DNA from 2 places in the Paeniglutamicibacter sulfureus genome. Region 1 is predicted to be linked to the other one. Evidence: riboswitches for the same ligand, from Rfam matches in the RefSeq annotation. Region 1 holds a riboswitch; the other holds the start of a gene.

The links. Region 1 has a riboswitch for glycine ahead of gcvP (aminomethyl-transferring glycine dehydrogenase). Riboswitches for the same ligand answer to the same signal wherever they lie in the genome.
Region 2: another riboswitch for glycine. It lies ahead of ABD687_RS15650 (hypothetical protein); the one in region 1 lies ahead of gcvP (aminomethyl-transferring glycine dehydrogenase).

Annotation. Positions count from the first base shown of each region.
Region 1 is NZ_BAAAWO010000001.1:1,945,281-1,948,687, reverse strand. It holds gene ABD687_RS08895 (VIT1/CCC1 transporter family protein) at 1-172, shown strand, start outside; gene ABD687_RS08890 (NADPH-dependent F420 reductase) at 269-946, opposite strand; glycine riboswitch at 1,720-1,820, shown strand; gene gcvP (aminomethyl-transferring glycine dehydrogenase) at 1,999-3,407, shown strand, end outside.
Region 2 is NZ_BAAAWO010000001.1:3,431,567-3,434,973, forward strand. It holds gene ABD687_RS15640 (O-succinylhomoserine sulfhydrylase) at 1-599, shown strand, start outside; gene ABD687_RS15645 (hypothetical protein) at 844-1,011, shown strand; glycine riboswitch at 1,086-1,183, shown strand; gene ABD687_RS15650 (hypothetical protein) at 1,342-1,545, shown strand; gene cycA (D-serine/D-alanine/glycine transporter) at 1,600-3,084, shown strand; gene ABD687_RS15660 (hypothetical protein) at 3,174-3,407, opposite strand, start outside.

The DNA of each region.
Region 1 (3,407 bases):
GGTGACGTTTGCGGCGGTGCTGCTGGCGCTTGCGGTGACCGGGGCGACGGGCGCGCGGCTGGGCGGGGCCTCGGTGCTGCGGCCCACCCTGCGGGTGCTGATCGGAGGGGCCGCGGCGCTCGCCGTCACGTTCGCCATCGGTTCGTGGCTAGGCGTCTCGGGAATCGTCTAGGCCCGAACACCTCCAACCGAGGCAACGCACGAGGGGACGGAACCGCCGGTGGCGGTTCCGTCCCCTCGAATATCCCGGATTGGGCAGGCGGGGGTCTTAGCCCACGATCGTCAGCGCGGTTCCCCAGTTGAAGTCGGGCAGCGCCGGATTGACCTGCATGGCCATGACCAGCAGCTGGAAGCCCTCGAGCTCGCGGGCGTGGTGCAGGCCACCGACCTCCAACGGGCGCATGCCGGCGGCGATGACGAATGCCGCTACCTCGCTGCGGGCGGATTCCTCGCCGGCAACGAAGACATCAAGCGGCTTGCCGTCGGCGGAGCCGGAAGTCAGCGGACCGGCGAAGGTCGTGTTGAAGGCCTTCACGACGGTGGCGGAGGTCAAGGCGGAGATTTCCTCGGCGGCCGAGCTTCCTGCAGGGGTGGTCAGCGAGTCAAAGGTTGCGAAGTCCACCGGGTTGGTGATGTCGACCAGGATCTTGGAGTCCAGGGCCGAACCCTGGGCGGCGACGTATTCCTTGGCGGCGTCGAAGGGCAGGGCCAAAACGACGATGCGGCCAGCCGGGACTTCGGCGGTATTCCCGCTGGCGATTCCGGTACCGAGCTCGGCGGCAAAGGTGGCTGCGGTCTCGGTGGAGCGGGCCAGGACCTGCAGGCTCTTGCCGGCGGCGATCGAGCGTGTTGCAAGCGCGCGGCCCATGTTGCCGGTGCCGATGATGGTGATGTCGATGTTCATGTCGTTCTTCTTTCCAAAGAGTCGAGCGAGGAAGTTCTTCATGTGATCCTCAAATCCTGTTTGTTGAACCTTCAAGTGATACGGTAGACCCCTAATGGTTGAACTGTCAAGTATTTCAGGATGAATCCGTTGAAAATTGTTTGCGACGCCCGGGTGTGGACCGTGGATGCAGCGGGAAGTGCCCTGCTGAGGTGTGAAAATCTTGAGGATCATGCGCCCGGATGCGAAGGGTTGGAGGCATGGCTGAGAGCGGGGGCTGGAAGGCGTGATCGGAAACCGCGTCCGTCGGAGGGTCGGGATGGTGGGCAAGCACGAGAGTGCGGGGGTTTATGCTGCTGGCCACCCCGCTGTTCATCATTGCTGCCGGGCATTTGGCCGCGCGTGTTGCCATGGACACGAACGCCCGAGCGGCGCGGCTGTGGGCTGATTGCCATCGTGATTTCGTTGGCCGCCGGTGCGGGGCAGCGGTGGGCGTGGTTTCGACGCAGCGCCAGGCGTCCGGCATGGGTGTGGATTGTCGGACTTGGCGCGCGGGCTGTTCCCAATGGCCGGGATCCTTGCCCTGAGCCTGCGATACCCGCTGCTCTCGCATGCCCTTGTCGATGTGGGCAACTTGTCGGTTTCGTCTTCCTCAATCTCTAGGTGCCTCCAGGATCGTGAACTGCCGGGCCAGGGTTCGCCCGGGGTGCAATGTGTGCCCTCGCGCAGGAGTGGCCCGCGTAAAAGACGTGTTGCTTCATCCAGGCATGTCCGTGTTGTCTGGCTCACGCATCGCCGGTAGGATGGTGATCGTGCCTCGAAGGGGGCGCAGCCACTGACATGCGGCGGGAGAGTCCCGTTCAACGAAAGTTGGTCGGGCGCCGTAGGAGCAATTCCTCCCCGGGAAACTCTCAGGCCCCCGTACCGCCGCGAAGAGGCAACTCTGGAAAGTAGCAACACCGCCGTTCGGCGGTGCGGCTCACCGAAGGTGCAAGCGTGCCCCGCCCTCACGGACCGGCGCAACGCGGAAACTCTCAGGTCAAGCAACAGGGTCGGGGAGGAACTTTGCAGCTCGTTCGGTGTGTACGCACGCCGATGACCCAATGGAGTTCCCCATGACCGTGACCCCGTCCGCTGAGTTCGTCGCCCGCCATATTGGCCCGCAGGGCAGCGACATCGACACCATGCTGAGCCAGCTTGGTTATTCTTCCATCGACGAAATCGTCGACACCGCCGTTCCCGCCGACATCCGCCAGAGCGAACCCCTGGACCTGCCGGCCCCACGCACCGAAGCAGAGGTCCTTTCGGACCTGCGCGTGCTGGCAAACAAGAACGTCATGAAGACCCAGATGATCGGCCAGGGTTTCTCCGACACCTTCACGCCGCCGGTCATCCTGCGCAATGTGCTCGAAGACCCGGCCTGGTACACGGCCTACACCCCGTACCAGCCGGAAATCTCCCAGGGTCGCCTCGAGGCGCTCATCAACTTCCAGACCATGGTCATGGACCTGACCGCGATGCCTATCGCCAACGCCTCGATGCTTGACGAAGCCTCCGCCGTCGCCGAGTCCGTGCTGCTGATGCGCCGTGGCAACAAGGCAAAGGGCAACGCCAAGACCGTGCTCGATGCCAACCTCTTCCCGCAGACCATCGCCGTGGTTCAGGGCCGCGCCGAAGCCCTGGGCTTCGAGGTCGAGATCGCGGACCTGTCCAAGGGCCTGCCCGAGGGTGACATCTCCGGCATCGTGCTGCAGCAGCCGGGCAACAACGGCGCCGTGGTTGACCACACCGCCGTCATCGCCGCTGCCAAGGAGCGCGGCGCGATGGTCACCATCACCGCCGACATCCTGGCACTGACCATGATCACCGCGCCGGGCGAACAGGGTGCCGACATCGCCGTGGGCAACACCCAGCGCTTCGGCGTCCCGCTGTTCTTCGGTGGCCCGCACGCCGCATACCTGGCAGTGCGCACCGGCCTGGAACGCCAGCTGCCCGGCCGCCTGGTCGGCGTGTCCAAGGACGACGCCGGGTTCCCGGCCTACCGTCTGGCGCTGCAGACCCGCGAGCAGCACATCCGCCGCGAGAAGGCCACCTCCAACATCTGCACCGCCCAGGCGCTGCTGGCCATCACGGCCTCGATGTACGCGGTCTACCACGGCCCCGCTGGCCTTAAGCGCATCGCCCAGCGCGTCCACAACCACGCCCGCACCATCGCCACCGTGCTCTCCGGTGCCGGCCTGGAACTGGTTGCCGACTCCTTCTTCGACACCGTGCAGGTGAAGGTCGCCGACTCGGCCGCCATCATCGCCAAGGCCGAGGAAGCCGGCATCAACCTGCGCCGCGTGGATGCCACCACCGTGGGCATATCCACCGACGAAGCCACCACTTCGGCACACGTTGCGGCCATCGCCGGTGTCTTCGGCGTCACGGGTGAGGACTTCAAGGCAGAGGGCTACGAGCTGGCGGCATCGTTGCAGCGCACCAGCGACTACCTGAGCCACCCGATCTTCAACACCATCAAGTC
Region 2 (3,407 bases), 1.5 Mb from region 1:
GCGCCGACGTCGTGGTGTATTCCGGCACCAAGCACATGGACGGGCAGGGCAGGGTCCTCGGCGGCGCGGTCTTGGGACGCAAGGACTTCATCGACGGTCCGGTCCGGAACTTGATGAGGCACACCGGTCCCGCACTGAGCCCGTTCAACGCCTGGACTCTGCTCAAGGGCCTGGAGACTATGAAACTGCGCGTCGATTACTCGGTGGCTTCGGCGTTGAAGATTGCCAGCTGGCTCGAGGACCAGTCGGGCGTTAGCCGTGTCATCTATCCGTTCCTTGAATCGCATCCGCAATACGACCTGGCTCGAAGCCAGATGAGCGGCGGCGGCACGGTCGTGACGTTCGAACTGGACCCGGGCCGCGGCCCGGCCAAGGAAGCGGCCTTCCGACTGCTCAACGGCTTGAAGCTGGTTGACATCTCCAACAATCTCGGCGATGCCAAGTCCCTGATTACCCATCCGGCGACCACCACCCACCGCGCCATGGGTCCTCAGGGGCGCGCCGTGATCGGGCTCGGCGATGGAATCGTGCGTCTGTCCGTCGGGCTGGAAACGACCGATGACCTCCTGGGGGACCTGGGCGCTGCCCTGGGCAGCTGAGCAGGCAAGGCCACGATGGCGTTTCGGATGCGGCAGGCAGGCAACACAAGGTTCCGGCCGCCGGCCGGAGGGGACGGAGATGGCGTTAACCGCAGCTGACCCTCTTGCGTCCGACCACGTGAAACTGGACTTCTCGATGGCAGTCGTCGTGTGAAACCCGCGCGAAACACGTACTGGATGACCGTTACAGGGTGGAAACAGCGACGAAAACCGCTGGGCAATCCGGGTTGCTAGCGTGGCACCCATGACGCAGACCAAGCCCCCCGCAGCACCCGAACCCGCCGTTGCACAGGACGCGGCCATCAAGGAGTCCCTCGAGGGCCGCACCCACTGCCTCGCCCGCGAATATGACGAGTCCCCGTTGGAGGATCCGCTCCACGTCAGAATGACATTTTTCGACCCTGCGCTGTAATGAAACGTTCTGCGGTTTGCTCCACAGGAAAACTTTCGCGTAGATTGTGACAGTAGTCACAAGAAATTCGCCGTCGACACGTGGCGGGAGAGTCCCGCCCAAACCATGGGCGGGCGCCGTAGGAGCAATTCCTCCCCAGGAAACTCTCAGGCCCCCGTACCGCCACGAAGAGGCGAATCTGGAAAGCAGCACGACGAAGTTTCGTGCTCACCGAAGGAGCAAGTCCCTCACCCATTGCGGGCAGGGATGGAAACTCTCAGGTCAGTAAACAGATTGGGGAGGAACCAAGAACAGCACGGCACCGTCCGTGCACGATTCGGGAGTTCCCCCATGACGCTCACCACCCACGCCACTGCCCGGTTGCCCCTTGACGCGCCTTCCGGCCAGCTTCTCGATCCTGTCTTGCGGGATCAGGAGTTTGCCGCCCGCGACGATGTGCTCTCCTGCAAGCGCAACGGCCTGGGAATGAGCGCCGCGGAGAACGACGCGACACACGCGACCGAAGACTTGGCCCCACTCGGCGACGGGCACTAGGGAATCACCATGGCGCGTCACCGAAGCACCACCATCCACTTGGAAGGCAACAGCATGAGCAACAACAGTTCCGAGCCCCACCTCGAGCGCGGGCTCTCCAACCGCCACATCCAGCTAATCGCGATCGGCGGCGCCATCGGCACCGGCCTGTTCATGGGCTCCGGCAAGACCATTGCGGTCGCCGGCCCCTCCGTGATCTTTGTGTACATGATTATCGGCTTCATGCTCTTCTTCGTGATGCGTGCGATGGGCGAACTGCTGCTGAGCAACACCAATTACAAGAACTTCTCCGACTTCGCCGGGGACATCCTGGGCCCCTGGGCGGCATTCTTCACCGGCTGGACCTACTGGTTCTGCTGGGTGGTCACAGGCATCGCCGACGTCGTGGCGATTTCCCACTACGTGGCGTACTGGTGGAAGGACCTGCCGCTCTGGATTCCGGCCGTGGTCTGCATCCTGCTGCTGGTGGCCCTGAACCTGCCGAGCGTGAAGAACTTCGGCGAGACCGAGTTCTGGTTCGCCCTGGTCAAGATCGTCGCCATCGGCGCATTGATCGTTGTAGGCCTGGTCATGATCATCACCGGCTTCGAGAACAACGGCGCCACCGCCTCCTTCGCAAACCTCTGGAACGACGGCGGGATGTTCCCGACCGGCTTCATGGGCTTCGTCGCCGGCTTCCAGATCGCAGTGTTCGCGTTCGTCGGCATCGAGCTGGTGGGCACCACCGCCGCCGAGACCAAGGACCCGGAAAAGACCCTGCCCAAGGCCATCAATTCCATCCCGGTCCGCATCCTCTTCTTCTACGTTGGTGCGCTGGTTATTCTCATGGCCGTCCAGCCATGGAAGCTGTTCAGCGCCGAGGAATCCCCGTTTGTGGGCATGTTCGCGATGGCCGGCCTGGTGGGTGCCGCCGGCATCATCAACTTCGTGGTGCTGACCTCGGCCACCTCCAGCGCGAACTCCGGGATCTACTCGACCTCCCGCATGATCCACGGCCTGGCAGAGGAAGGCGACGCGCCCAAGGGCTTCGCCAAGCTCTCGAGGACCAAGGTCCCGCGCAATGCACTGCTGTTCTCCTGCATGTTCCTGCTCGCCGGCGTGGCCCTGCTCTACGCCGAGGGCGGCGTGGCCGAGGCCTTCACCCTGGTCACCACCATTTCGGCACTGTGCTTCATGTTCGTCTGGTCGATCATCCTGATCAGCTACCTGGTCTACCGCAAGCGCCGCCCGCAGCTGCACGCGGCCAGCAAGTTCAAGATGCCCGGCGGAACCTTCATGCCCTACGTGGTCCTGACCTTCTTCGGTTTCATCCTCTGGGCGCTGACCACCCAGGCCGACACCATGGCCGCACTGCTCTTCACCCCGATCTGGTTCGTGGCACTGGGCATCGGCTACGCAATCCTGCGAAGCAAGCCGAAGCACGCCGAGCTGCGTGCCATGCACGGAGCCAAGGTCGCCCAGGAGCGCATGCTCGCCGCGTCGTTCAACGCCGGCGTCGTCGTCGACGAGGCGGAGCTGAAGGAACCGGCCGCGAAGTAACTCCGCGCAGCAATAAATAGGGTGCCAGCTGGCGCCCCGGAATCCGGTACGACGTCGGGGCCTCTTCCCTTGGGGAGGCGGCCCCGACGTCATGTCGGCGTGTGCCGCCCGCGGCCGGTGCGAAGCGCAGTCTCCGGGTTCCAGGTCCGTTTGGTCTCGAGATACCAGAAGTAGACAAAGAGCGCGATCTCGTACCATTCGACCAGGAAGAGGGCCTGCTTGACCCCGATGGCCGTCAGGACCAGCCACGCAACGACGCCCAAAAGCATCAGGACCAACAGCCCGGCGTAGTGGGGTGCTCGCCCGCCGCTGGTGTCGGTGGC